4 regions of the Priestia sp. 53B2 genome follow, and region 1 is predicted to be linked to each of the others. Evidence: predicted binding sites of a transcription regulator. Region 1 holds the regulator's gene; each other region holds the start of a gene.
What was found. Region 1 encodes Rex, which represses fermentation and respiration genes when NADH is low (regulators of the CRP and FNR family bind a similar motif). Its sites were predicted from a motif close to TTGTGAAATATTTCACAA; they were not measured.

Region 1 (7,707 bases):
ATGAAGAGGCGTTAAAAGAAGTGTTGGGTGAACAAGCTGTATTTGCCCAGGTTCAGCAGTTTAATCCAAGACCAAGTGAATTGGCTTTTTTAGGAATGAAGAAAGAGCCGCAGTCTGTGCATACTTTTGTTCCGAACTACATTCGTTTAGCTGAAGCCGAAGCCAACTGGCTTGCTTCACAGCAAAAAGGATAAAAGAAGGTATAACATGAAACTAACAATTAAGTTTCGTTTAATGGAAGTTAAAGATATTGATCAAGTAGTGAAAATCGAAGAGAAGTCTTTTACGACACCTTGGAGTTCAGAAGCGTTTCAAAATGAGTTAACCAATAATCAATTTTCAACTTACATTGTGATGGAGGAAGGAGAAAATATTATTGGGTATTGCGGAACGTGGATTGTTATTGACGAAGCACATGTAACCAACATTGCGTTATTGCCAGACTACCGAGGCAAGGGACTCGGTGAATTGCTGCTGCGCAACGTGATGGACGTTCTTCGAAAACTAGGTGCTACGTCAATGACATTAGAAGTTAGGGTATCTAATCATATTGCACAATCATTGTATCAAAAGCTAGGTTTTAAACCTGGAGGTATTCGTAAGAATTATTATTCTGATAACAATGAGGATGCATTAGTTATGTGGGTGAATTTATGAGTGAAAATCAATTAATTTTAGCATTAGAAACAAGCTGTGATGAGACAGCAGCAGCCGTGATTCGAAACGGTCATGAAATTGTAGCCAATGTGGTGGCCTCCCAAATAGAAAGCCATAAACGATTTGGCGGTGTCGTACCGGAAATTGCATCTCGTCATCATGTGGAACAAATTACGGTAGTAGTTGAAGAAACTTTAAATCAAGCGAACTTGACGTTTGCAGATATTGATGCAATAGCTGTAACGGAAGGACCAGGGCTTGTGGGAGCACTTCTTATTGGCGTAAATGCAGCCAAAGCGCTAGCATTTGCACATCAAAAGCCATTAATTGGTGTTCATCATATTGCAGGACATATTTATGCGAATCAGCTAATCAAAAAATTAGAATTCCCGCTTTTATCGCTAGTTGTATCTGGAGGGCATACGGAGCTTGTATACATGGAAAGTCACGGTCAGTTTAAAGTGATTGGTGAAACGAGAGATGATGCAGCAGGAGAAGCCTACGATAAAGTAGCCCGCACGTTAAACCTTCCATATCCAGGCGGACCTCATATTGACCGCCTTGCACATGAAGGAGAGCCATTAATTGATTTGCCGCGTGCTTGGCTAGAAGAAGGATCCTATGATTTTAGTTTCAGTGGATTAAAATCAGCAGTTATTAACACTGTCCACAACGCGAAGCAAAAAGGTGAAGAAATTCTTCCACAAACGCTTGCTGCTAGCTTTCAAGCGAGTGTCATTGATGTGTTAGTAACTAAAACCGTTAAAGCTGCAAAGGAATATAACGTTAAGCAAGTTTTATTAGCAGGAGGAGTTGCTGCTAATAAAGGACTTAGAGCAGCGCTAGAAGAGGCATTTGCACCATTATCAAACATTGAGCTTATTATCCCGCCGCTATCTCTATGTACGGATAATGCCGCAATGATTGGAGCAGCAGCAAGTATACGATTTGCTCAAGGAAAACGTTCAGATATGTCATTAAATGCAAATCCCGGTTTGGACTTGGAAGAGTAAGAGACGAATGAGATTTAGTTCTCATTCGTCTTTTTTGTGGATAAAAATGATTTATCAACAATATTCAATAAATTTAGAATTGACTGTGGATAATTATGTGGAAAAGTCCGTGCACTCAGTACACGGACCTGTTATCAACAAGTTTTAATTATGAAAATCAGACAGATATCCACGATTTATTCACAGAGTGGATAAAGCTTGTTCTAAAGCGCATGAACAAGTAAATAGGGCGAATAGATACGAAAAAATATAGGCTATTCTTCTAGAAGCAGCTGTAATTCTTCCCACTCTTCCATTAATGTGGATAACTGTGAAGAAATTTTTTCATTTTCACCGTTTAGTCTTGATACTTCTTCGTGGTTTTGATAAATTTCAGGGTCACAAAGAAGTTCTTCATTCTCGGCTTGTGCGGCTTCTAATTTGTTTACTTCAGTTTCAATTTCTTCAATGCGGCGTGTTCGCTGCCTCATCAATTTCTTTTGTTCTTTATCTTGTTTATAGGACTGTTTATCTACTTTTACCGTACGTTCTTCGTTTGCTTTTATATTTTCTAATTCTTTGATTTCCTCTATTTCTGCTTTCTTTTCTACATAATAGTCATAATCTCCAAGAAATTCTTCTACCCCTTCAGAAGATAGCTCTGCTATTTTGTTTGCAATACGATTAATAAAATAACGGTCATGTGAAACAAATAATAGAGTCCCTGGGTAATCAATTAATGCATTCTCGAGTACTTGTTTGCTATCTAAATCAAGATGGTTAGTAGGTTCATCCAAAATTAAGAAATTAGCTTTTTGAAGCATAAGCTTCGCAAGAGCCAAACGTGCTTTTTCACCACCGCTAAGCGTGGAAACGATTTTCAGTACATCATCACCTGAAAACAGAAAATTTCCAAGAGCTGTACGAATTTCTTTTTCAGGCTTGGATGGATAGTCATCCCAAAGCTCATTTAAAACGGTTTTATTAGACGTTAAATTGGCTTGCTCTTGGTCGTAATAACCAACCATTACGTTTGAGCCAAAGGAAATGGTTCCAGTCTTGAAGCTTAGTTTATCCACAATACCTTTTAATAACGTAGATTTCCCAACTCCATTAGGGCCAACCAACGCAAGGCTTTCACCTTTTTTAATCCGAAGGTTTGCCTGCTGAACGATATATTTGTGTTCATCATATCCGATAGACACGTTTTCAAGATTTAAGACTTCATTTCCGCTTTGACGCTCAATTTCAAACGAAAAACTAGCTGATTTTTCACCTTCGTTAGGTCGGTTTATTAACTCCATTCGATCGAGCTGTTTACGTCTGCTTTGCGCACGTTTTGTAGTCGATGCGCGGGCGATGTTTCGCTGAATAAAATCATTCAGTTTTGCGACTTCATCTTGCTGCTTTTCGTACTGACGCAACTCTTTTTCATATCGCTCTGCTTTTTGTACAAGGTATTTAGAGTAGTTGCCCGTGTACTTCACCGTTGTTTTTTGTGTGACTTCATACACTTGATTTACGACTTTATCAAGGAAGTAACGATCGTGTGAAACAATTAAAATAGCTCCTTCATACCCTTGCAGAAACTGTTCCAGCCATGCTAAAGTTTCAATATCTAAGTGGTTGGTAGGCTCATCGAGAATAAGCAAGTCTGGCTTTGTTAAAAGCAGTTTTGCAAGAGCTAAGCGCGTTTTTTGTCCACCGCTCAAGGAGGAAATAGGGGTGCTATAGTCAAAGTTTGAAAAACGGAAACCGTGAAGAATAGACCGTGTATCCGCTTCATATTGATAGCCACCTAAATCTTTGAACGTTACTTGAAGCTGATCGTACTCTTTGGTTAGTTTTTCGTATTGAACTGAATCATTAAAAATGTCTGGATCGCCCATCTTTGTTTCAAGCGTACGTAATTCTTTTTCCATCTTCTTTAACGGAGCAAAGACCGTCATCATTTCTTCCCATATGGAGAGTGTTGACTCAAGAACTGTATCTTGTCCCATATAATCAATGGAAACACCTTTAGGTTTAATAATTTCTCCGCTGTCATAAGAAAGCTGCTCAGCAATAATTTTTAATAAAGTTGATTTACCAGCACCGTTTCGTCCCACTAGGGCAATGCGGTCTTTTGATTGTACTTCTAACTTTATATTCGATAAAATGGGTTCTGCCCCATAGTATTTTGTAATACCGTTCAATTGTAGAATAATCATTTTTTCACCTCTAGTAGTATATCCATAGTGTATTTTAACATATTTTCAACTACAAGTTCTTCCTACAAACGTTTGTAATTTGTAGAGGGACAAGGACAAATGATGAAGCGAATGTTTTGATTCATGAAATAAAATGATTTTACCTGCACATTTTATACAGGATACTATGTTAAAATAAGAGATAAGTGCATCTCTGAACTTATATATGATGGGTGTAGAAAACCCGTCATGACTAACAAACGGATCCTTTGAAGGGCTAATTGCTTCGTTCTAGCTACCGACTTTAAGTAGTGCTGGATAGACAAAAGTCGTCGGGGTGTGAAGCGGAGTATATATATAACAAGAGAAAAGAGAGAGAATTGGAAGCGCTACCTCAAAGCGGTTGATGCTTTGTGAAAGGTAATGCAATGTGACTTGAAAATGTTAGTAATGACATACATGAACTGAGGGGGTACAACGTGAACACTGAACAATTAAAAATACCACAAGCAACGGCTAAACGATTGCCGCTTTATTATCGTTTTTTAAAAAACTTGCATGCTTCTGGTAAACAGCGTGTTTCGTCAGCAGAGTTAAGTGAGGCAGTGAAAGTAGATTCTGCTACTATTCGTCGGGACTTTTCTTACTTTGGAGCATTAGGGAAAAAGGGATACGGCTACAATGTGAATTATTTACTTACATTTTTCCGTAAAACGTTAGACCAAGATGAAGTAACGAAAGTAGCACTGATTGGCGTAGGGAATCTGGGAACGGCCTTTTTAAATTATAATTTTATTAAAAATAATAACACCAAAATCGAGTGCGCTTTTGATGTGATAGAAGATAAAGTCGGTACAAAAGTAGGCGACGTGCCGGTTTATCATCTTGACCAATTGGAAGATTATATGAGTGATGATATCTCAGTAGCGATTTTAACCGTTCCTGCCGCTGTTGCTCAGCAAATTACCGATCGTTTAGTGAATTGCGGAATTAAAGGGATTCTAAACTTCACTCCTGCACGCTTAAACGTATCGGATGAGATTCGACTGCATCATATTGATCTGGCTGTAGAATTACAGTCGCTTGTCTATTTTTTGAAAAATTATCCTGTTGAATAAGGTGGACTGTGTTACGATTTCCTTAAGTCTAAATTAATAAGGAGAGTGGGAATATGGGGATTGGAGCAGGCAGTTGGATTATTATTGCGATTATAGCACTGCTTATTTTTGGACCGAAACGGTTACCGGAGCTAGGAAGGTCAGTCGGGCAAACGCTTAGAGAGTTTAAGCATGCCGCTAGTGGTGCATCAGAAGATCGTGAAAAAGATAAACAGCGTCAAGTAGATGACAAAGAGTAAAAGGGTGATCATAGTATGACCGAACAAGAAATGTCAATATATGATCATATAGGAGAGCTGCGAAAGCGCATTTTAATTGTTTTATTTTTCTTTGTCATTGCCACAATTGGCGGCTTTTTTATAGCGGATAAGGTTATTGTCTATTTACAGCATGCTGATGAGGCAAAAAATTTAACGATGAATGCATTTAGGTTAACAGATCCAGTTAAGATTTATATGCAGTTTGCTGTTATTATCGGCTGTGTACTTGCAGCTCCTGTTGCACTGTATCAACTTTGGGCATTTATTAGTCCTGGTTTATATGAAAAAGAGCGTAAGGTAACGCTTGGATATATTCCTGTTTCCATTTTTCTCTTTATCGGCGGTGTCTCTTTTTCTTATTTTGTGTTGTTTCCATTTGTCGTCGATTTTATGACGCGCGTTTCTGATGAGCTGAATGTAAACCAAGTGATTGGCATTAATGAATACTTTTCTTTTTTAATGCAGCTCACACTGCCTTTTGGCCTGTTGTTTCAGCTTCCTGTCGTCGTCATGTTTTTGACGCGATTAGGAATTATAACGCCTATGTTTTTATCTCAAATTCGAAAATATGCCTATTTCGTACTGCTAGTTATTGCCGCGCTTATTACACCACCGGAATTGCTCTCGCATATGATGGTGACAGTGCCGCTCTTAATTTTGTATGAAATCAGCATCATTATTTCCCGCATTTCGTATCGCAAAGTGTTAAAGGCAAGGGCAGAGCAAGAAAGAGAAGATGTTAGTATGTAAAAAAACCACTGAAACAGTGGTTTTTTTATTTAGATGAATCATCTTGATTTTTATATTGCTGCTGCAACTTTTTAATTTTATAGTGCAAGATAAAGATGCGAACCGCAAATCTGAAATCGAATGCGGCTACGAGTGCAAATAAGATCGTAGGGAAGTTCCACACGGTTTCCTGAGCATTTTGAATAGCCAGGTAGGTAAATAAAATCCCCATAATAATATAAATAAACCCTCGTGTTAAAGGGATATTCTTCATGAAAACATGCCTCCAAAAATAAACTGCATTTGTTCTGCTTGCTTTTGCATTTCTATAATTTTATCTGCAAAAATAGTTTGAGATAAAATAACGATTGTATTCATCAACACGTGTGCAATAATGGGTACAATAATTAGTTTTGTTCTTGCATAAAGGAATGCAAATACAAATCCCATGGCTGTATACACGAGCAAATGTTTGAAATCCCAGTGTACGGCAGCGAAAATAAGGGAACTAATAAATGCAGAGATAAAGAAATTGTATCGTTTGTGAAGAGAGCCGAAAATAATCTTTCGAAAAATAATCTCTTCTAGAATTGGCCCAATAACAGACGTAACCACAATGAGGAACGGCGTTGCTTTAACAAGATTAACAATATTTTGTGTGTTTTCAGATACTTGGGTAATGCCAAGAGAGTGCTCAATCATACCTGCTACAGCTTGACCAGCCATAGCCAGGAACACCCCAAGGACTGACCAGACAACAGTTACCGTTGTTCCCGCATGTTCTATACGCATGGACATGTCACGGCGCAGCAGCAGTAAGACAACAAGTAAACCAAGGATAAAGCTAATGATGGTCCAATAAGTCAAAAGCATGACATTCGCTGTTCGAACTGGATATTGCTCAAAGATACCTGTTAATTTTAACAGCGGTATACCAACAACTCCTGAAAACTGCATAAGGATGTAGGTGAGGATAACATACCAATAACGTTTTTCCAATCTTCTATACTCCTTTAAAAGGTTTTTATGTATATATGTCGAAGAAGTACTGTAAAGTTAGTAATTTCTTCTTGCTCGTATTGTAACATACATATTATTGAACAGAGAAAAGAATGCTTTATTTCTCAAAATCGTCGAAATCTAAGACTATTATATGTAGTTGTCGTAAATTTTAAATTTTTTTTGTTTAATACTTGCAAAAAAAACCCACTTTGTTTTAATATAATAATTGTGTTAGCACTCGTTGATGTTGAGTGCTAATAAAAATGCAAACATATTATTTGAGGAGGTTGTTTCACTTGTTAAAGCCATTAGGTGATCGCGTAGTGATTGAACTTGTAAAATCTGAGGAAAAAACAGCAAGCGGTATCGTGTTACCGGACAGTGCAAAAGAAAAGCCACAAGAGGGTAAAATTGTTGCTGTTGGTACAGGTCGAGTATTAGAAAGCGGTGAGCGTGTAGCTTTAGAAGTAGCTGCGGGCGATCGTATCATCTTCTCAAAATATGCGGGTACTGAAGTGAAATACGAAGGTACTGAATACTTAATTTTACGCGAAAGCGATATTTTAGCTGTAATCGGCTAATTTTAACCACAAACTTATCATACGTAAAAAATAGATTATTAAGAACATCTTGAGGAGGTCAAAGAACATGGCAAAAGACATTAAATTTAGCGAAGAAGCACGTCGCGCAATGCTACGTGGTGTAGATACATTAGCAAATGCTGTAAAAGTAACGCTTGGACCAAAAGGTCGTAACGTTG
Region 2 (7,707 bases), on a different contig from region 1:
AAAAAATCTGTCTCCAGACGTAGCCGCAAAGCTAGCTGGTGAAAATCCAGATTATCATACTGAAGATTTATTTAATGCCATTGAAAAAGGCGATTTCCCTTCATGGAAGCTGTACGTTCAGATTATGCCATTAGAAGACGCTGATACGTATCGCTTTGATCCGTTTGACGTAACAAAGGTTTGGTCACAAAAAGACTATCCGTTAATTGAAGTAGGTCGCATGGTCTTGGACCGCAATCCAGAAAATTATTTTGCCGAAGTGGAGCAAGCTACATTCTCACCTGGAACGCTTGTGCCGGGAATTGACGTATCACCTGATAAAATGCTGCAAGGTCGACTATTCGCATATAGCGATGCACATCGCTACCGCGTGGGCGCTAATCATCAAGCGCTACCGATTAATCGCCCGCGCAATGAAGTAAATAACTATCAGCGTGACGGTCAAATGCGCTTTGACGATAACGGCGGCCGCTCTGTTTACTATGAGCCAAACAGCTTTGGCGGCCCGACAGAATCTCATGAAAACAAACAAGCAGCATACCCTGTTTCAGGCGTTGCCGATAGTGTCGCATATGATCATAACGATCATTACACGCAAGCAGGCGATTTATACCGTCTTCTAAGCGAAGACGAGCGTACACGACTAGTTGCAAACATCGTTGAAGCTATGAAGCCTGTAGAAAAAGAAGAAATTAAACTGCGCCAAATTCAGCACTTCTACAAAGCGGATCCAGAGTACGGAAAACGCATTGCAGACGGTTTAGGATTGTCTGTTCCGCAGCAAGTAAAATAAATTTATCAGTTTGCCAAATGAAAAAATATAGATATTTTTCTCATTAGACATTCTCTTTTATTCTCAATTAGTTTAACATTTTATCACTAAATAAGTATCCATAAAATATGGATACTTATTTAAATTCTTGTGAAAAGAGGAAGGGATGAAGAAATGATTGGACAAGAAATAAGATGTAATCAGTGTCATAGAGAAATAAAGGTACTAAAGCACAGTACGCTTTGCGGTTGCGGAATAAAATTAAGAACGCTAAAAAAAGAGAAGCAGCCAGCATAATGAGGTTGCTTCTCTTTTTTTACTAGATATGCTGTTTATATTCACTCACATTAAAGAGTAATCGTTACTTTAAATAAATCTCCGTCAATTTCAATTTTCAGTTCTCCTCCGTGCAAATCAACAATTGATTTAGCAATAGCTAACCCAAGTCCGCAGCCATCGGTTTGTCTTGAGGTGTCCCCTCTTTTAAATCGTTCAAACAGCTCAGCACCTACAACTAAAACCACATATTCGTTCATTGATTTCTAACACTCCTTTCAAAAGTATATCATGGGTCATTTCGTCTATGGGTTTTACTGTAAACTGCATTTTTTAAGAAAAAAGAAGAAAACATTTTAAGATTTTCTTAAGCTTCATATATTGAAAAAGGTTTAAGGAATAGGGATAACAGGAACGTTAAAAGAAAAAATATAATCAATTCCTCATTTGATTCTAAAGAACTATCCGTGAGCGATTATATCTTTTTATTTAAAAGGAGGATGATTTAACTTGGAACGGAATCATACAATTATGCAATTTTTCGAATGGCATGTGCCAGCTGATGGCGAGCATTGGCAACGCCTCAAAGAGCTCGCTCCTCAACTAAAAGAACAAGGAATTGATTCCGTGTGGATTCCCCCGGTTACAAAAGGTGTTTCATCAGAGGATAATGGCTACGGCGTTTACGACTTATACGATCTTGGCGAATTTGATCAAAAAGGAACCGTTCGTACAAAGTATGGAACCAAGCAAGAGCTGCATGAAGCGATTGATGCCTGTCATAATCATGGAATTAATGTCTATGTGGATATTGTGATGAATCATAAAGCTGCAGCAGATGAAAAAGAAACGTTCCACGTTATTGAAGTAGATCCCATGAACCGAACAGAAGAGATTTCTGAACCTTTCGAAATCGAAGGGTGGACAAAGTTTACGTTTGAAGGGCGCGGCGATCAATATTCTTCTTTCAAATGGAACTTTAATCATTTTAACGGCACTGATTACGATGATAAAAATGGAAAAGAAGGCGTTTTTCGTATTGCCGGGGAAAACAAAAGCTGGAACGAAAATGTCGATCAAGAGTTTGGCAACTACGATTATTTAATGTTTGCGAATATTGATTACGATCACCCTGAAGTTCGAGAAGAAATGATCAAATGGGGAAAATGGTTAGCAGACACCCTGCAGTGCGACGGTTATCGATTAGACGCCATTAAACATATTAACCACGATTTTATTAAAGAGTTTGCCCACGAATTGTCCTCTTCTCAAGAAAAGCCATTTTATTTTGTGGGAGAGTTTTGGAATCCAGAGTTAACAGCCTGTCAGGAATTCCTAGACGTGATTGATTATCAAATCGATTTGTTTGACGTATCGCTGCACTATAAACTGCATGAAGCCTCTCAGCAAGGAAGAGATTTTGATTTAACCACGATTTTTGATGATACATTGGTCAAGACTCACCCTTTGAATGTTGTCACATTTGTAGATAACCATGACTCTCAGCCAAATGAATCTTTAGAATCTTGGGTAGAAGATTGGTTCAAACAAAGTGCTTACGCTCTAATTTTACTTCGTGAAGATGGCTATCCTTGTGTGTTTTACGGAGACTATTTTGGGATAGGCGGAGAGCACCCAATTGAAGGAAAACAAAAAGATATTTCCGCTCTCTTGCATGCACGTTATGACAAAGCATACGGGCAGCAAGACGATTATTTTGATCACCCGAATACCATTGGATGGGTAAGGCATGGTGTAGAGGAATTTGAGAAGTCTGGATGCGCTGTGGTGATGTCAAACGGCGAAGATGGCGAAAAGAGAATGTTCGTGGGCGAACACCGAAGCGGACAAACATGGATTGACTTCACAAATAACCGCGAAGATCAAGTTGTGATTGAAGAAGACGGCTACGGACAGTTCCCTGTAAATGGCGGCTCTGTATCCGTTTGGGCTGAAGCATAAAAAAACAGTGGCCTGCGCCACTGTTTTTTTTACCATAGACCTAGCAGTTTCCACCACAAGCCGCCAATTCCAATCCAAATGATAATATGAATAATTGAAATTAAAAACCCGAGCGACCACCACTTTTGCTGCGTTACATATCCACTACCGAAGAACACCGGCGCCGGTCCACTGCCGTAGTGAGTTAAACAGCCAAATAAATTGCTAAAGAACGCTAAAATTAATGCTGACAGTAACGGAGGCGCACCAGCGGCCACGATGACAGATAAAAACGCTGCGTACATAGCGCTGACGTGAGCCGTGTTGCTTGCAAAAAAGTAGTGAGAATAAAAATACGCAACAGCTAGTACAATCAACGCCGTCATCCAAGACATATGACTAACAGTGCCTTTCATCAAATCACTGAACCAAGGAATCATGCCTAGATCATTTAAGAAGGTTGCCATCATAACTAAAACAGCAAACCAGACTAATGTATCCCATGCTCCCTGTTCTTTTTTGATGTCCGACCAGCTTAATACTTGCGTTAAAAGCAGCGTACATAGACCAATAAAAGCAGTTGTTGTTGCATTAATATTTAAATTAGCTCCAAAAATCCACAGCACAAGAAGAAGTAAAAATACGCCAATCATGTACCATTCTTCTTTCTTTAGTGGACCCATTTCACTTAATTTTTTCACTGCAATTTCAGGTGCTTCCGGTGTCTCTTTTAATTCTGGCGGATACAGCTTATAAATAACAAGCGGAATAACAATTAAACTAATAATTCCAGGTACAATTGCAGCCGCTGCCCAGCCAACCCATGAAATAGTCTTGCCTGTAATTTGTTCCGTCATTTTAACAGCAAGAGGATTGGCCGCCATTGCTGTTACAAACATAGCGGATGTGATCATATCTCCTTGAAACGATACTTTTGTTAAGAAAGCACCGACTCTGCGCTCCGTACCGTCTCCAGTTCTCGATCCATATGTTTCAGATAAAGAACGAATAATTGGAAGAATAATTCCTCCAGCTCGTGCTGTATTAGACGGCATTGCAGGTGATAAAAGCAAGTCACTTACGATAAGAGAATACGATAATCCCAGCGTCTTTTTACCGAACAAACGAACAAAGATATAGGCAACCCTTGTTCCTAGACCAGTCTTAATAAAACCTCTAGAAATAAAGAATGCAATAACGATTAACCAAATCGTCGTATTTTGAAAACCGCTGAGCGATTGTTCAAGTGTTAATGTATTAGTTAATACAATAATGGTCAAAGATAAAATAGCTACACTGCCTAATGGCAATGGTTTAATGATAAGCCCTACGATAGTAGCCACAAAAATAGCGAATAAGTGCCAAGCCTTCACATCAAGTCCGGACGGAGGTGTAATAAACCATAAAACAAGTCCGATTGTCAGACAAATTAATAAAGGAATAAATTTCACTTCGCCGGCAGGCTTTTTTGTTGTTTCAGCCATAATCTTTCTCCTTTCATGTTTTTAAATAATAGTAGTAGTATGCTCTTTCCACTTCGTACCCAATACGTATCCCATTTAAAATAAAACAATTGTAAAAATACGTTTCGTAAGGATGATATTGTAAAATTGTGAAGTGTTGAGCATAATTCCTTTATTATTTTATCATATATATTGACAATATTTATCTCTTGCCTTCATTTTGTTCCCTTCAAAATAGCTTGTAAGCGTTATTTTATTAAAAACAAATAAACTGCATGAGTTCATCATGCAGCCTTGCATTTAGCGATTTATTTTTTGAATAAACACGACTTTTAAATAATTACCTGACTTAAATTCTTTTATTGTTTTAAAATCAGCTGGAAGAGCGAACTGCTCCATCATTTTGTACCGTTCCCCTTTTTCATTAAAAGCTTTTTCAATAAACGAATGGAATTTTTTCATATCAAAATTGCTTGCATTCGTAGATGCCACAATGACACCGTTCGGCTTGGTAAGCGCAATGGCTTCTTTTAATAAATCTTTGTAGTCTTTTGCCGCGCTGAACGTATGCTTTTTCGACTTAGCAAAGCTTGGCGGATCTAGCACCACAAGATCGAAAGTCATGTTCTTCTTGACCGCATATTTAAAATACTTGAAAACATCTTCTACAATAATGTCCTGTGCTTCGTGATCAATTCCATTTATACTAAATTGCTCAATTGTTTTTGCCAAGCTGCGATTGGCTAAATCGACACTTGTTGTTTTCACAGCTCCTCCAAGAGCAGCCGCCACTGAAAATGCGCCTGTATACGAAAACATATTTAGCACGGTCTTTCCTTTTGCATATTTATCTCGAATCGTTTTACGGACGTCTCGCTGATCTAAAAAGACTCCCACCATCGCTCCGTCATTTAAGTAAACGGCAAAACGAACACCATTTTCTTTGACAATTAAAGGGAATTCACCTTTATCCCCTGCTACAAAATCATCTTCTTCAATGTACTTTCCTTTGACATTAAAACGTTTTTTCTGGTACAGTCCTTTAAAGTTAGGCGCAGACTTTAAGGCTTCAATGACGTATTCTTTAAATTGATAAATTCCTTCACTATACCAACTCATGACGTAATATCCGTCATAATAATCAATAATCAAGCCGCCGATTCCGTCACCTTCACTATTAAATACGCGAAAAGCAGTTGTGTCTTCAGACGCATAAAAATCATGACGAGATGAAATAGCTCGCTGAATTTTTCGTGCAAAAAACGCCGCGTCAATTTGCTCACTTTTCTTCTTCGTAAGAATCCATCCGTAGCCTTTGTTTTGTTTTCCATAATAGCCTTTGGCTAAAAATTGATTCTTCGGAGTGACTAAGTTAATAATAACCCCTTCTTCTTGCAGTTTATGACCATCAACAAGCGCATCTTTTTCAATGAGTGGATAACCCTTGTTCACTTTTTTAATAAAAGCTTCTTTGGCTATAACTTGTACTTCTTTTCTCATGTGTACACCCTATCTATTTAATTTATTTCATTCTAGTTCTATCCATTTTACAACAATAATCTACATTTATCTTAACATAGATAAACAGCCCCGTTTCTAGTTATAAATAGAAAAGCAGAGGATGCCTTGAAGCACCCTCTGCTTGATATGAATGAAAAATGAAATGTATGTTTTATGTTTTAAGATAAAAAATTATGAGCACTCTTGTCCCGTATAAGCATCGAACTTAAGCGTCTGCTGCTTGCTTCCGCTCACTAAGGTTACTACGTATACAGTTATTGAGTTTTCTGTTATAAGCTCAATATGCTTTACTTTTCCTTCTTGATGTTTTAAAGCAAGAACTTTTACAGTGTTCTCCGTTAACGGCTGAAGCTTATCTTGTTTTACATGTGTGATTTCACCTGAAACCGCATCGATTGTAACTGTGTATTCCGTATTATCTTTGATTATTTTTACTGTGAAAATCGCTGCGTTTTGATCATATTCTACCATTCTCACCTTACCTGCATATGTAGCCAATGCAAGATCTTTTGCATCTTGCCTCGTTAATAGCTTCACTGCTTGCTGAGAAGTATTAACTACTTTTCCTGTGAAAGCATCTAACGTTACTGTATATTGAGTGCTATCTTTAAGAATCACTGCAATATACTGACTAGCGGATTCTTTAAACTCTAGACTATATACGTAACCACTATATTGTTTAACAATTGCTTCTTTTATTTTTTGCTCTGACATTAGCTGCAGCTCTTTTTTATTCTCATGAATGACTTTTCCGGTTAGACCGTCCATGGTTAACGTATATTCTAATTTGCCATTTACTACGGTTAACGTATATTCACGCGTTTCTTTGTTAAATGTAATAGATTGAATAACGCCTTTATACTGCTTAGAAACAGATTCTTTCACTTGATTTTGTGTCCATAACTTCACTTCTTGTTTGTTTACTACTTTTCCAGTACTTGCATTTACTTCTACGATTCTTTGCTCCAGGTTATTCGTTACAATTGTAATTACATACACACTTGATTCCTGCTTAAATTCCGTAGATGTGACCGTCCCTTCGCAATCTTGCAGAGCAATACCTTTTGCCTGAGCTTGCGAGATACTCAAATGTTCAGTTGTTTCTGCTTTCACTGTCTTCATTTCTGCAGCGTGACTCGTCGTAATAGAGCTAAATGCAATTGCAGTTCCTAAAGCAGATGTAGACAATACTTTTGCCCATTTAATCATCCTTAAATTTCCTCCTCTTTCACCATTAGACTTTCCGTCTAATTTATGGTGTTTTATCTAGTACGCCGTTCATTATGCAAAAGATTTCTGAGAATAAGACGAATAGAAGCTTAAAGTTAGCTGAAGATATAAGAATAGCTACTATTTTTCAGCTTGCTTTCAGCTATTATTCAGTGCTGTTTCAGATAAAAAAGCATAATAGAAAGTAGAGGAGCAAAGGAGTTTTCACCATGATGGAACAACTAAAAGGAATTAAAGTCTTGCTTATAGATGACGAACCAACTATTTTACAGTTTTTATCTTTAGGTTTAACGAATGAAGGATTTGATATCAAAGCTGCCCAAGACGGAATTGAAGGAATTAATATAGCCAAAGAATTCAAGCCTCATATCGCTATTGTAGATGTTATGCTTCCAGGCATGGATGGATTTGAAGTATGCCGCTTGTTGAAGAAAATGGGGAATATAGCTGTCATCATGCTAACAGCAAAAGATCAAGTAGACGACCGGGTAAAAGGGCTGACTA
Region 3 (7,707 bases), on a different contig from region 1:
TGTTCAACCTCACTCAGGTGCACAAGCAAACATGGCTGTATACTTCACTGTTTTAGAGGCTGGAGACACAGTACTTGGTATGAATTTATCGCACGGCGGTCACTTAACACACGGAAGTCCTGTTAACTTTAGTGGTGTTCAGTACAATTTCATCGAATATGGCGTAGATCGTGAAACACATCTTATTAACTACGATGATGTATTAGAAAAAGCTCGTACACATAAACCAAAATTAATTGTGGCTGGTGCAAGCGCATATCCACGCGCAATCGACTTCAAGCGTTTCCGTGAAATCGCTGATGAAGTAGGCGCTTATTTAATGGTAGACATGGCTCACATTGCTGGTCTAGTAGCTGCAGGACTTCATCAAAATCCTGTGCCACATGCTCATTTCGTTACAACTACAACACATAAAACACTGCGCGGACCACGCGGCGGTATGATTTTATGTAAAGAAGAATTTGCGAAAAAGATTGATAAGTCAATCTTCCCTGGTATTCAAGGTGGTCCATTGATGCACGTTATTGCTGCAAAAGCAGTAGCATTTGGTGAAGCATTACAAGATGAATTTAAGCACTATGCTCAAAATATCATCGACAATGCTAATCGTTTAGCAGAAGGATTAAAGAAAGAAGGATTTGCTCTTGTATCTGAAGGAACAGACAATCACCTTGTGTTAATCGACGTAAGCTCAATGAATTTAACAGGTAAAGTAGCTGAAAAAGCACTTGATGATGTAGGTATTACAACAAACAAAAATACAATTCCTTACGATGAGCAAAGCCCATTTGTAACAAGCGGTATCCGTATTGGTACAGCTGCGGTTACAACTCGCGGATTTGGCTTAGAAGAGATGGATGAAATTGCTTCTATCATCGGATTAACGCTTAAAAATATTGAAGATGAAGAAAAGCTAGCTGAAGCTAAAACACGCGTGGAAGCTTTAACAAGCAAGTTTGAAATGTATAAATCACTTTAAGAGAGACAGGCCTTTGTGCCTGTTTTTTTATGGATAAATTGGTAGCAATTCAATCATTTTTTGAATAATGCTTGAACTCAAAAACTTTTTTCTGTAAAATGAATGCAATGTATAAATTTAATTAGCAAGAGATATGTTTTTACTAGTACGTACCATTCAATTCGTTGAATGGTATTTTAATGTGTACATCTTTATATATAAGGAGAGATATCAATGGGCAAAGTATACGTATTTGATCACCCGCTTATTCAACATAAATTAACTTACATACGCGATGTAAAAACGGGAACGAAAGAGTTTCGTGAATTAGTTGATGAAGTGGCAAGCTTAATGGCTTTTGAAGCGACACGTGATTTACCGCTAGAAGACGTTGAAATTGAAACACCGGTTTGCAAAACAAAGTCAAAAGTTATTGCAGGGAAAAAGCTTGGTATCGTTCCAATTCTTCGTGCTGGTATCGGCATGGTAGATGGATTTTTAAAACTAATGCCAGCTGCTAAAGTTGGACACGTTGGCTTATATCGTGATCCAGAAACATTACAGCCTGTTGAATATTATGTAAAGCTGCCTAATGATGTAGAAGAGCGTGACTTTATTGTAGTAGATCCTATGCTTGCAACAGGAGGGTCAGCTGTAGAAGCAATCAACTCTCTTAAAAAAAGAGGCGCTAAAAACATTAAATTTATGTGTTTAATTGCTGCTCCTGAAGGCGTGGAAATCGTAAAAGAAGCACACCCTGACGTAGATATTTACATTGCGGCATTAGATGAAAAATTAAATGACCATGGATATATTGTTCCAGGTTTAGGTGATGCAGGGGATCGTTTATTCGGTACAAAATAATTTGTAGATTCGGGTGATGAACATGAAGCAGCCAATTAAAGTAATGACGATATTCGGGACAAGACCAGAAGCAATTAAAATGGCCCCTCTAGTGCTAGAGCTTAAAAAGCGACCGGAGGAGTTCGAAGCAATTGTTACAGTAACGGCTCAGCACCGTGAAATGTTAGACCAAGTATTGAGCATTTTTGACATTCAGCCTGACTATGATCTTAACATTATGAAAGATCGCCAAACCCTTATGGACGTAACGACCAGAGGATTAGAAGGTTTGGACGACGTAATGAAAAAAGTAAAGCCGGACATCGTACTTGTACACGGCGATACAACTACGACGTTTATTGCCGGACTAGCAGCTTTTTATAATCAAATTCAGGTGGGACATGTTGAAGCAGGTTTGCGCACATGGAATAAATATTCTCCATATCCGGAAGAAATGAACCGACAGCTTACAGGCGTTCTCGCTGATTTGCACTTTGCTCCAACCGATAAGTCTGCAGCTAATTTGCAAGCGGAGAATAAAAAAGAAGAGCGAATCTTTGTGACTGGAAACACAGCTATCGATGCGTTAAAAACGACAGTAAAAGAGACATATGAGCATGAAGTGTTAACGAAATTGGGAGATGATCGTCTTATTTTATTAACGGCGCATCGCCGCGAAAATTTAGGCGAACCAATGAAAAACATGTTCCGTGCTGTTAAACGTATTGTGGATGAACATGAAGATGTGCAAGTGGTGTATCCTGTTCATTTGAATCCGGTAGTTAGAGAAACAGCAAACGATATCTTAGGAAATGACCCACGCATTCATTTAATTGAACCGTTAGATGTAATTGACTTCCATAACTTCGCTGAGCGCGCTCATATTATTTTGACAGATTCGGGCGGTGTTCAAGAAGAAGCTCCTTCATTAGGCGTACCTGTATTGGTACTTCGTGATACAACAGAGCGACCTGAAGGAATTGAAGCAGGGACGCTCAAACTAGCAGGAACGGAAGAAGAAACGATTTATGCGCTAGCAAAAGAGCTGTTAATAGATGAAGACATATATAAGCAAATGTCACAAGCATCGAATCCTTACGGAGACGGCTTAGCTTCTAAACGCATTTGTGATGCTATTAGCTACTATTTCAACCGTCGTGAAAACAGACCGGAAGCTTTTAATCCGCTTTCGTAAGATTTCTAAACACCTTTCACATGAAAAGTGTCTCTTTGAGACACGATAGTGTGAGAGGTGTTTTTTTTATGTGGATTAAATGGTTAATGATTAGCTTTATATTGGGAAGCGGGGGAGGGCAAATGTCGCTCAATCCCACATTTCCTTCTATAAAACAAGAAATGAATCATCAGGAAAAATCAATAATTGTCATGATTGAAAAAGAAAAATTCGCAAAATTTAAAAGTCAGCTACAAAAAAGTTATCCTAATATAAAGATTAAGAGCGAATTTCACACGGTGTTTACAGGACTTTCGTTAAACGGCTCCATCTCGGATTTGGAAAAACTATCTCATAATCCTTCTATTATTAGTTCACATTCTATTAAAAACTACCAGGTTGCAGAAGAAAATAGCGTAACCTTCATTGGCTCAGAACAGGTAAGAGGATTATTTGATACTTATAATCAGCGCTTAACAGGAAAAGGGATCAAAGTAGGCGTTATCGATACGGGGGTTGATTATTCTCATCCCGATTTAAAACAAACCTACAGGGGAGGGTATGATGTAATAGATAAAGATTATGAGCCGATGGAAACCATTCGGGAGCAAGGAGAGCCTACTCTGCATGGCACTCATGTAGCTGGTATTATTGCAGCAAATGGAAATATTAAAGGTGTAGCACCTCAAGCGGAGATCTACGCATACCGAGCTCTTGGACCTGGTGGAGCTGGAACATCTGAAAGTGTTATTCTAGCTATCGAAAAAGCAATTCAAGATGATGTAGATATTATTAATTTGTCATTAGGAAATGATGTGAATGGTCCTGATTTACCAACAAGCTTAGCGTTAGATCGAGCTGTTGAAAAAGGAATTGTAACGGTCACATCTAGCGGCAATTCAGGTCCAGGTTTATGGACCGTGGGCTCTCCAGGTACAGCGGGAAAAGCTATTTCCGTTGGCGCTTCTGTTTCCCCGACAACAGTTCAATTTCTAACAATCGGATTTAACAAAGAAAAAATTATGATGGCGCCAGTAGAAGGGTCTCGGCCATGGACGTTTAATCAAACGCTGCGTGTAATAAATGAAGAATACTCCAAAGAGCAAAAGCCTGCGTTGGGTAACGTCATTTTGCTAAAAGCAGAAGGAAATGCGGTTGAAAAAAAGATTAAACAAGCTGAACAGGCAGGAGCAAAAGCTGTTATTTTATATAGCCCGACTGAAAAAAGCATAATCGGTAAACTACAAGAGTCAGTAAATATTCCAGTGATATGGGTAAGTAAAAAAAGCGGTGATACCATTAATCAACACATTCAATCTCAACAGCCATACTTACGCACTGGCAAGCAAGTGGTGCAAGACTTGCTCACATCTTTCAGTTCAAGAGGACCTGTAACGACTACTTGGGGAATCAAGCCGGACGTCGTCGCACCTGGTTACTTCATTAATAGTACAGTTCCTGGGGGATATGAACGCATGCATGGAACAAGTATGGCTGCGCCCCATGTAGCTGGAGCGTGCGCTCTTATTTTACAAGCTCACCCGAACTGGTCTCCTGAACAAGTCAAAGCTTCATTGATGAACACAAGTAAAGTAATGCAGCAGCTAAATGGTCAAACGTATCGCGTATATGAACAAGGAGCCGGAAGAATTCAAATAGCAAAAGCTGTCACAGCAGACTCTTTATTTTATCCATCTTCTTTATCTTTCGGTATTTTTACGCGCCCATCAAAGAAAGTCTTATCATTTAAAATTGATAACCAGTCTGATAAAGAAAAAACGTATCGTTTAAACGTTCCGAAAAGGGATGAAGGCGTAAACTGGGATGTTCCATTACCCGTCACGGTGCAGCCCCACCAGACAAAAGAAATAGCTGTCACTTTATCGGTGCAGCCCCGTTTTAAAAATAAAGGTATATATGACGGATATTTGGAAATAAATGATTCACGTGAAACATTTTCGCTTCCTTATATGTACATGGTTAGCATTCCAGATTATCCTCGTGCCATGGGATTGCAAGTAGCAGCGGAAAAAGAGAAAAATACGTATAGCTATGAACTGTTTTTGCCTGAAGGAGCAGATGAGTTAGGCGTTGCTCTTTTTGATAAGCAATCTTTACAGTTTATATCGTATTTAGATGTTGACGTTGATGTAGAAAGAGGCATGAGAAAACGAAAAATAACGATTGATGAATCGCTTGTACCGGGGTCGTACCAAATATTTGCATTTGTGAAAAAGCATAGACAAGAGCAGGTTGTACACAGTACAATAACGATTGAATGAACCTCTTTAAATGTTTTCATTTGAAGAGGTTTTATGTGTGGCAGAAATGTGAACAATAAGAAGAGATTGTGAAGTTTTTAGCTTAAACACATTGACATTAAATATACGCTATTGTATGCTTACAGGGAATATAAATGATAAGGTTTTCAACCTGTGAAAACCGTTGATATTTCTGCGTATTTTATTAGCTGTTTTTACCTTTTTTAGCAATTTTTTTTGCCTTTCTATCATATATTGAGCTATAAAAACGATAGAGAATTCGGAAAAAAGAAAATTTTGCAAAAGGGGTATGAGCTTATGAAAGATCGCAACCGTCATCCTTTGCAAGCGATGGCATTAGTGTCAATCATTCTATCACAGTTAGCAGGTTCAGTCTTAATTGGCTTATTCTCTGGAAGATGGGCTGATCAATGGCTTGACACCGAACCACTATTTTTGATTTTAGGCCTTCTTTCAGGGCTAGCAGCAGGTGTTTTTATGATGCTGCGGACAGTCCACCATTTTTTTTCAGGAGATTAATAATTCATGCAGGATTTGCAGCACGTTTTTCCAAGACTTCGTTCATACATATTGTATTTGTTAGCATTATACGTTCTCGGCTGGGGATTTACAAGTTATAAGGCTGTTTTTGCAGGTTTAATTTTAGGAACCGCCCTGAGTTTGTATAATTTGTGGAACTTAGTAAGAAAGTTTGAGCAGTTTGGACAGGCGTTGGATGAGGGGAAAAAGCCCCGTTCAATTGGGACTGTTGTAAGATTTGCAACAGCTGCTCTCGCAGTTGTGATTACCATCTCTTATCCAAAAACCTTTCATATTATTAGTGTAGTTGTGGGATTAATGACGTATTATGTTGTCATTATCATAGATTTAGTTGTTCAAAATATGCGTAGAAGATAGAAAGAGAGGTGAACACAGTTGGGTCATGAATCACCAACTATAGAGTTTCTAGGCCTTACTTTTAGTCAAAGTAACTTGCTTATGGTTACCGTAGCTTCTGTTATTGTATTCTTAATTGCAGTTTTATGTACTCGTACTCTTGCTATGAAGCCAAGCGGTGCACAAAACTTTATTGAATGGGTCTTAGATTTTGTTAAAGGACTCGTTAATAGCAATATGGATTGGAAAACAGGTGGCCGCTTTTTGACGCTAGGTGTAACTTTACTTATGTACATTTTTGTGTCAAATATGTTGGGTCTTCCATTTGCCATCGTGATTGACCATAACTTATGGTGGAAATCGCCAACCGCTGATCCAGCAATTACGCTGACGTTAGCCGTTATGGTAGTTGTACTATCACATTATTATGGTATTAAAATGCGTGGTTTCTCTGCATACACGAAAGATTACTTCAAGCCAATGGCATTTTTATTCCCGCTTAAGATTATCGAGGAGTTTGCCAATACGTTAACGCTTGGCCTTCGTCTTTACGGTAATATTTATGCTGGGGAAATTTTGTTAAGCTTACTAGCTGGTTTAGCAACAACAGGCTTCCTAGGTACAATTGGAGCTGCTATTCCAATGCTTTTATGGCAAGGATTCAGTATTTTTGTAGGCGCAATTCAGGCCTTCATTTTCACAATGTTAACGATGGTTTATTTATCTCACAAAGTGAGTAGCGACCATTAATTTATAAAGCTTTGTTCAAGTAATACCCAATTTGGACAAAACAAAACTTAGTTAAACAAAATCATATATATTAAGGGAGGACTTTATAAAATGGGTTTAATAGCATCTGCAATTGCGATTGGTTTAGCGGCACTAGGTGCTGGTATTGGTAACGGTCTTATCGTTTCTAAGACGATTGAAGGCACAGCTCGCCAACCAGAAGCACGTGGTACATTAACTTCAATGATGTTCGTTGGGGTTGCCTTAGTTGAGGCGCTTCCAATTATCGCCGTAGTTATTGCATTCATGGTACAAGGTAAATAATAATGTGTTACATGTGGCGAAGATCATTCAAAAGAACCTTCGCCATTACTTTATGTCTTTAATAAGTAAATTATATATGTGGAGTCTCTGAAGGGAGTGAACATGGCCGTGTCGAACATGTTTGTGTTAGGAGCAGCAGGCATTAATGGTGGAGATATTCTTTTCCAATTAGTGATGTTCCTTATCCTACTTGCGTTACTTCAAAAATTCGCGTTTGGTCCTGTAATGGGAATCATGAAAAAACGTGAAGAGCATATTGCCGGTGAGATTGATGAAGCAGAAAAGCAAAATGAGGAAGCGAAGAAGCTTGTTGAAGAGCAGCGTGAAATCTTAAAGCAATCTCGTCAAGAAGTGCAAGTAATGATGGAAAACGCTAGAAAGTCTGCAGAAGATAAAAAAGAAGAAATCATTGCGGCAGCACGCGAAGAGTCTGAGCGTCTAAAAGCTGCAGCAAAACAAGAAATCGAACAGCAAAAAGATCAAGCAGTTGCTGCGTTACGTGAGCAAGTTGCTTCATTATC
Region 4 (7,707 bases), on a different contig from region 1:
TAATTAAGCGCAACGTCTGCCCCTTCTCTTGCGTAAGCGATCGCTGCTGCCCGACCAATACCTGAATCTCCACCCGTCACAAGAGCTTTTCTGCCTTTTAATTTACCTGCACCTATGTAACTATTCTCCCCGCAGTCTGGAATGACATTCATTTCTTTTTGTACACCAGGCGGTTCTTGATACTGTTTTGGATAGTCTTCATGGAAATATTGAGTTAATGGATTGTTTAGTTTTGACATATTCGTCACTCCTTTATGAATGAATCCTTAACCAGCTAAGGGAAATTTTTCTATATACTTGTTCTTCCCGTCTGCTTCTTTAGTAAACATGTTTGATGTCCTCTATTATCCTCACTTTTCTTTCATTACCCTTCCCCTTCAATCAACAGCTAGAAACAACTGCATACATGAAATCTACGTCCACCATCACAATAAAAAAATCCGAACGAGTCGAATTCTCTATTAAGAATCTCAATTCCTCGTTCGGATTTTCTTTCAACTAAAATACGTTTATCCCCCCTCTTTAAATAAATGGTGAGAGCTTTGTATTTTGCTGTGAACAATAAGCTTTCTTTCTCTTCTGTCCTGCTACTCTGTTAGTTCCACTTGTAAAGGCTTTGATTCTTCTTCAGCCTCTTTAGGAGTGCGAACGATTAACACATCACATTTGGCATAGCGTAAAATATGCTGAGATACACTTCCGATTAAGATGCGCTCTACGGCGTTTAACCCGGTTGCCCCGCAGACAATTAAATCAACGTGCTTTTCGGGTGCAATTTTTTTAGATATTTTTGTTTTAGGGGAGCCGTGTTCAATTAATGTCTCGACTTTCGTTACTCCAGCCTTAATAGCTAGGTTGCTATAGTTGGTTAAAAGTTCTTCAGCAAATTTCTCTGCATCTTGAAAGCGCGTATCCGTATAGAATGCATAAGGTGATGGACTTAGCGCCTGTATATCGATAACGTGACAAACTATCAAATGAGCGTTATTTTTTTTCGCACTGTTAACAGCTTTTTTGAATGCCCACTCCGCTTCTACAGAACCGTCTACTGCTACGAGGATGTTACGATAAGCCATATTCATCATAATCTCTCCTTTGTCTTTCGTTTATAAAGAACTTTCTTTGCTACACTTTTATTTTACTTCTTGCGAAAACGAAAGTATGTGATTTTTATCACAAGGGAGAGAAATTAATAAAAAATAGAGCCGTGTGTAGTGCACGGCTCTATTTTTATTGAACTTGAGAGTTAAAAGTCATTATCCAAATCGATCCTGCTACAATCGTAATAACAAAAACGATTCCAAGTATTAAAGCCATCACATTATAACGGGGCTTCTCTCCGTCTTTAATATGCATGAAGAAAAACAGTTGAATGAAAAATTGAAGCACGGCCATTCCTAGAATACTAGCTGATAATATATTTTTAGCAAATACATGGTTTAATACCAGCATCAGAGGAATAACGGTTAAAATAATCGAGAAAATAAATCCTATTGTATAAGCTTTTAACGACCCATGGTTCTCCATCTACATCACCCCCATTAAATACACAACCGTGTAAAGGAAGATCCAGACAGCATCAAGAAAATGCCAGTATAAGCTGATAATCGTCACTTTTGACTTTGTTACAGAGGTAATTCCGTATCGTTTTAATTGGATTGTAATTGAAATCATCCAAATGATGCCGACAGAAACGTGCAGCCCGTGCGTACTAACTAGCGTATAGAAAGCTGTAAAAAATGCGCTGGTGGAAATGGTTGCTCCTTCATGAACCATTGTTTGAAATTCATGAATTTCAAGGCCAACAAAGCACATACCTAAAAGCAGAGTTACGATTAGCCAGCCAATTAAAGGCTTTATTTTTCCCTTATGCATGCTCAGCACAGCTAATCCGCTCGTAAAGCTGCTCGTTAATAAGATAAACGTTTCAGAAACAAATCCTGGAACTTCAAAAAATTCCTTTCCTGTAAGGCCTCCCGCAGTATGATTAACAAGAACGGCATACGTAGCAAATAATGCTCCAAATAAGATGCAGTCCGTTACAAGGAAAAGCCAAAAACCCATAACTTTGATTCCTTCATCATGTTCATCATGATGTTCTTCGTGGTGCGCTGTCGCATAAGCCATGTCAGCCAACCCTCCCTACTGAATCTTCTGTATGTCGAATTTCATCCACCGGAATATAATAGTCCGAGTTGTATTGAAAAGAACGAGCTAGTAAACAAGCTCCGACTCCTGTCAAACCGAATATCGCCATCCACACCCAGTGGAACGTTAAGCCAAAACCAGCAATGAACCAGAAAACCGACATGATAAATGGAATACCTGAATTCTTAGGCATATGAATTGGAGAAAAAGCAGCTGTTTCTTTCGCTTTTTTCTTTTTTCTTTCTTCTTTTATTGTCCACCACGCATCTTGCCCCGTTACTGTTGGAATCACTGCAAAATTGTAGTGCGGCGGCGGTGAAGGGATGGACCATTCTAATGTACGTCCATTCCAAGGATCCCCTGTTACATCTCGTTCTCCGTACTTAATGCCATGAAGAATCTGCCATGCTTGAAAGATAAACCCTATGCCCATAAAGAAAGCTCCGACTGTAGAGATAACGTTCAGCGGTCCCCATCCCATGTCAAAGTCGTACGTATAAATACGGCGCGTCATTCCCATAAACCCTAATGCGTATTGAGGCATGAAGCAAACATAAAAACCAATATTCCACGTCCAAAACGCCCATTTACCAAGACGGTCATTTAGTTTAAATCCAAACATTTTTGGCCACCAATAGTACAAACCTGCAAAAAAACCGAATACAACGCCACCGATTAACACTTGGTGAAAGTGAGCAACTAAAAAGTAGCTATTATGATACTGATAGTCTGCGGGAGCTGCTGAAAGCATAACACCCGTTGCTCCTCCCACAACAAAGCAGGGGATAAAAGCAACTGTCCATAGCATGGGCTGCGTCATTTGAATACGGCCGCGGAACATCGTAAATAACCAGTTGAACACTTTAACACCCGTTGGAATTCCGATAGCCATCGTCGTAATAGCAAAAAACACATTCACATTAGCACCTGCACCCATTGTAAAGAAATGATGCACCCATGTGAAATACGATAGAACGCTAATAATCATCATTGAAAAAACCATAGACTTATAGCCAAATATCTTCTTTTGAGAAAACGTTGCAACGATTTCAGAAAAAATGCCGAATGCAGGAAGTACAACGATATACACTTCAGGATGTCCCCACATCCAAATTAAGTTAATGTACATCATCGGATTTCCTCCGCCGGTCATAGTAAATAAGTGTCCGTCAAAGAAGCGGTCAATAAACAATAAAGCAAGCGTTACGGTTAATACAGGAAACGCGAAAATGATAATGATACAGCTTGCTAGCACGGACCACGTGAATAGCGGCATATGCATAAGTTTCATGCCAGGCGCACGCATTTTTAAAATAGTCATAATAAAATTAATTCCAGAAGCCAAGCTGCCGATACCTGATATTTGAATGCCCCAAATATAAAAATCTTGACCTGGTCCAGGACTGAACTGTATGCCAGAAAGCGGTGGGTAGCTCAACCATCCTGCATCTGGTGAACCGCCGATTACAAACGACAAATTAAAAAGCATAGCGCCAAAGAAGAACAGCCAAAAGCTTACCGCATTCAAAAAAGGATAGGCGACATCTCTTGCTCCAATTTGAAGCGGTACAACAATGTTAAAGAACGCAAACATAAGCGGCATTGCCATAAATAGAATCATAATAGTTCCGTGCGTAGTGAAAATTTCGTTGTAATGATTAGAATCTAGAAAATGCCACTGAGGGAATGCTAGTTGAATACGCATTAATAATGCATCTACTCCGCCTCGAAACAGCATTAATAATGAAGAAAGCATATACATGATGCCAATTTTTTTATGATCCACCGTTGTAAGCCATTCACGCCATAGCCACTTCCATTTTTTAAGATACGTAAGAACAAAAATAATACCGGCTAGTGTTAATAAAATAGCGACATCGGCTCCGTAAATCATCGGCTCTCCTGTCACAAAAAAATGAGATAAAAAATCTTTTAATCTGTCTAACAACTTAGTTTCCTCCTTCCTGGTGCTCGTGCTGTGTATGTGCTTGTTCATCGGAAGCCACATTCATGGTCTTCATGTCTTCATTTTTCATATGGTGATGCTGACTATAATATTGACCACCGTTTTTAATGACAATTTCTTGGAATAAGCCTTTAGGAATAGTAGAATACGATTTTTCCAAGGAAAGACCTTGTTTGGCAAGGTTGCTATAATCAGCTTTTGTTAAAGCTGGTGATGTTTCTTTCACTTGCTTTACCCATTGATTAAACTCTTTTGTCGATGTAGATTTAACTTTAAAATTCATATGAGCGAACCCTTCACCCGTAAAATTAGCACCTGAACCAAAATATTCTCCCTTGTGATCAGCTTGCAGCCAAAGCCCCATTGCCATTCCCGGCATGGTATATAATTGTCCTCCCAGCTCCGGTACCCAAAAAGAATTCATAGGTGCATCTGACGTTAGAACGAATTGAACGGGCACATCTTTTGGAATTTCGACATAGTTGACTGTCGCAATATCTTGATCCGGATATTGAAACAACCATTTCCAATCAAGAGACGTTACTTCAATCGTTAGCGGCTTTACATCTTTTTTCGGCGGATCCACTAAGTCATACGTCGTCTTGGCCGTAGCAAAACCTAAAATACCGATAATAATAATGGGGATGCCCCACCAAATAAATTCCAGACGCTTACTATCGTCCCAGTCTGGCCGATACGGAGCCTTGTTTCCAGGCTTATCACGGTAGCGTAAAACAATATACACAAGCAGGCCTAAAACAGGAATAACGACAATTGCGCATAAAAATATGGAAAAAATAATTAACTGGTATTCTTTTTGAGCCACCGCCCCCTGTGGGTTTAAAATCAAATAACGACTATCACAGCCTGCTAAAAAAATTGTAATGAAAACGGAGAGAATGATTAACTTGCCAATATGCATTGATTTTTGCTTTCTCACCTAAGCTCAGGCTCCCTTCCTCTAAATCTCTGTACATAATAATGATATATAAACGTTCATATTATAGATGCATCTCAACAGATCAAAAGGCTAAAAACCTCCTAACATATTGAATTTTGTCATGACATATTGCTTACTCCTAAAAAATTATCATGTTGTATCATTAAAAGGTGTGATATTTATCACACTTGAAGCGATTTTTATCTAGTTTAAATGGCTTCACCATAATTTCGTCACATATTTGGTTAAATATGGTGTGAAATACCTTGCTCCTAGCGGGTAGATTCTTATAAAAGCAAAAAGCTCTTCCAGTTCTTATTAACTGGAAGAGCTTTTTAGGAGTAATGAAGTATTGAGCTTTATTTTTTACTGATTTGTTTGCTTCACCTGCTGAAATATCCAATCAATCATTTTCTGATTTTGATACGCAGAAACCCACGAAGCATGATCATACTCTAACTCTTTAGGATATTCCGTATATAGCGGATGCCCCCCAGATTTTTTGTAAATTCGTTGCGCCGTTATTTATATTTACGATGAAACACTCCTCATAAAAAAACTATATTTCTATTTTTAAAGAGGCTTATCACTATAGCAATATCCTTTAAAAAAGCTATCCACTTTCTTCATAAAGGTTACATATTAAAAACACCTAAAGATAGTTTAGGTGTTTTTGAAAGTTTTTATATTCACCTTTCCTCTAAGCAAAAGTTCAATGGTTATATGGCCTTCTTACTCTTTGAAGCCTCTTGTTTTTTTCTCCACATATTTTCCATTTGTTCAAGAGTTCTACCTTTTGTTTCAGGAACAAATTTCCAAACGAATAAAGCAGAAAGTACACTCATTAAACCGTAGAAACCATATGTTAATCCTCCGCTATATTCCATCATCACAGGATACGTAGAGGAAATAAAATAGTTAGCCGCCCACTGAGCAGCTACAGCAATAGCTACAGCACGACCTCTAATTTTATTAGGAAAAATCTCTGAAATGAGCACCCAACAAATTGGTCCCCATGACATCATAAAGGAAGCTGTATAAATAATGATAAATACAAGCGTCCCTATACCAATGATGTTTGAAAAAGCCATGCTTGCTACACCGAACATTCCAATGGCCATTCCGATAGACCCTGTTATTAATAAAGGTTTTCTTCCCAAACGATCAACCGTCAAAATTGCAATTACTGTAAAAATAACGTTTACTAATCCCATAATAATGGTTTGCAGCATAGAAGACCCTTTAGCTGCTCCCATGCTTTCAAAAATACGCGGAGCATAGTATAGAGCTACATTGATTCCTACAAACTGTTGAAATACAGAAAGCAGTATACCTACAACAATAACTAATTTTCCATATGCTAATAATTTTTCAGATGAAACATTGGTAGAAATTGTTTGTTTAATATCGTCTAAAATTGATTTCGCTTCTGAAGATCCATTAATTTTAGTTAGTATGGCTAAAGCTTTTTGATCTTGATTCTGTATAACTAAGTAGCGAGGCGTTTCAGGAACTAAAAACAAGAGTGCTGCAAAGACTAAAGCTGGAATAGCTCCTGAAGCAAACATGTATCTCCACCCTACATCATTAATCCATTCTGAGGTTTCCCCATTTGCAATACCCCAATTCACGAAGTAAACGACTAACATTCCAAAAATAATCATAAATTGATTGAATGATACCAATCTGCCGCGAATATCTGCCGGTGCAATTTCTCCTATATAGATTGGACAAATGGCTGATGCTAACCCAACACCAATCCCACCTATAATGCGGTAGAAGTTAAAAGCTAGTAACAAAGAGAGTGTCGGTTCCCCTTTTGTAAAAAATAAAAACTCGGGATAAGAAGCTCCTAACGCTGAGACTATAAAAAGAATAGCTGCTAGTATAAGTGATTGTTTGCGCCCTAGTTTTGTCGCAAAATAACCAGATATCAATCCTCCAATAATACACCCTATCAAAGCACTTGATACAGTAACACCGTGTGCTAAAGATCCTAATCCTAAGCTGTCAATAAGATACACCTTTAATGATTCTTCAGCTCCAGATATTACAGCTGTATCATATCCAAACAGTAACCCCCCGATAGCGGCAACTAAGGTAATAGAAAAAATATATAATGAGTTTCGATTTTGTTTCATGCGTTGTTAAAAGCAGTTAAGAGTAACAGTAGAAGTTCTATTTCTAACTGAGTTCGCACTTATTTGAATGCGTTTTCAAATTCTTGGAACACAAAAGAAATTTTCTTCGTCCATTCGATTAACTGCTCTTATCCTCCCCTCTAATGTACGTATTTTTCTATTGAATCAAATCTTACTACAGCATTTTCTATACTTCCTTTTGTGTCAGGTATATCGATATACAACCATAATCAATTGATACAAGCTACTTTTATATGAAGCTCCTTTTTAAAGCAAGGTTGCATATTTTTCAACCTATTATTTCCTTTTAAATTCGCCTAGCTTTTTACTTAAGTCTTGTGTTTGAGGATATACTTCTTTATATAATTCATAAAGCCGTTTATAGACTTGTACATGTTCTGCGTTAGGATAATATGTTTTCGAAGACGTAATAAATACGTTTGCACACTCTTCCAATGAGTTATACCAGCCACAGCCATAAGCTGCTAGCATGGCTGCTCCTAACGCTGGGC

Region 2: ACN6NE_RS10805 (anion permease) is a predicted target of Rex. The motif match lies at 4,600-4,617, and genes of this name have one in related genera.
Region 3: ACN6NE_RS10365 (AtpZ/AtpI family protein) is a predicted target of Rex. The motif match lies at 5,324-5,341, and genes of this name have one in related genera.
Region 4: ACN6NE_RS20710 (cytochrome c oxidase subunit II) is a predicted target of Rex. The motif match lies at 5,225-5,242, and genes of this name have one in related genera.

What each region holds. Positions count from the first base shown of each region.
Region 1 is NZ_JBLZXA010000014.1:1,398-9,104, forward strand. It holds gene tsaB (tRNA (adenosine(37)-N6)-threonylcarbamoyltransferase complex dimerization subunit type 1 TsaB) at 1-194, shown strand, start outside; gene rimI (ribosomal protein S18-alanine N-acetyltransferase) at 208-657, shown strand; gene tsaD (tRNA (adenosine(37)-N6)-threonylcarbamoyltransferase complex transferase subunit TsaD) at 654-1,670, shown strand; gene ACN6NE_RS12190 (ABC-F family ATP-binding cassette domain-containing protein) at 1,925-3,859, opposite strand; gene ACN6NE_RS12195 (redox-sensing transcriptional repressor Rex) at 4,318-4,956, shown strand; gene tatA (twin-arginine translocase TatA/TatE family subunit) at 5,010-5,195, shown strand; gene tatC (twin-arginine translocase subunit TatC) at 5,211-5,966, shown strand; gene ACN6NE_RS12210 (YdiK family protein) at 5,992-6,219, opposite strand; gene ACN6NE_RS12215 (CPBP family intramembrane glutamic endopeptidase) at 6,216-6,944, opposite strand; gene groES (co-chaperone GroES) at 7,244-7,528, shown strand; gene groL (chaperonin GroEL) at 7,596-7,707, shown strand, end outside.
Region 2 is NZ_JBLZXA010000009.1:319,018-326,724, forward strand. It holds gene katA (catalase KatA) at 1-793, shown strand, start outside; partial or broken gene ACN6NE_RS10795 (ATP-binding protein) at 1,120-1,278, opposite strand; gene ACN6NE_RS10800 (alpha-amylase) at 1,559-3,010, shown strand; gene ACN6NE_RS10805 (anion permease) at 3,040-4,473, opposite strand; gene ACN6NE_RS10810 (class I SAM-dependent rRNA methyltransferase) at 4,753-5,952, opposite strand; gene ACN6NE_RS10815 (PepSY domain-containing protein) at 6,145-7,182, opposite strand; gene ACN6NE_RS10820 (response regulator transcription factor) at 7,416-7,707, shown strand, end outside.
Region 3 is NZ_JBLZXA010000009.1:224,277-231,983, reverse strand. It holds gene ACN6NE_RS10385 (serine hydroxymethyltransferase) at 1-979, shown strand, start outside; gene upp (uracil phosphoribosyltransferase) at 1,193-1,822, shown strand; gene wecB (non-hydrolyzing UDP-N-acetylglucosamine 2-epimerase) at 1,845-2,996, shown strand; gene ACN6NE_RS10370 (S8 family serine peptidase) at 3,065-5,257, shown strand; gene ACN6NE_RS10365 (AtpZ/AtpI family protein) at 5,555-5,776, shown strand; gene ACN6NE_RS10360 (ATP synthase subunit I) at 5,783-6,154, shown strand; gene atpB (F0F1 ATP synthase subunit A) at 6,173-6,883, shown strand; gene atpE (F0F1 ATP synthase subunit C) at 6,974-7,186, shown strand; gene ACN6NE_RS10345 (F0F1 ATP synthase subunit B) at 7,289-7,707, shown strand, end outside.
Region 4 is NZ_JBLZXA010000027.1:39,670-47,376, reverse strand. It holds gene ACN6NE_RS20735 (SDR family oxidoreductase) at 1-239, opposite strand, end outside; gene ACN6NE_RS20730 (universal stress protein) at 588-1,082, opposite strand; gene cyoD (cytochrome o ubiquinol oxidase subunit IV) at 1,231-1,527, opposite strand; gene cyoC (cytochrome o ubiquinol oxidase subunit III) at 1,528-2,127, opposite strand; gene qoxB (cytochrome aa3 quinol oxidase subunit I) at 2,129-4,096, opposite strand; gene ACN6NE_RS20710 (cytochrome c oxidase subunit II) at 4,098-5,036, opposite strand; gene xylE (D-xylose transporter XylE) at 5,774-7,195, opposite strand; gene xylB (xylulokinase) at 7,493-7,707, opposite strand, start outside.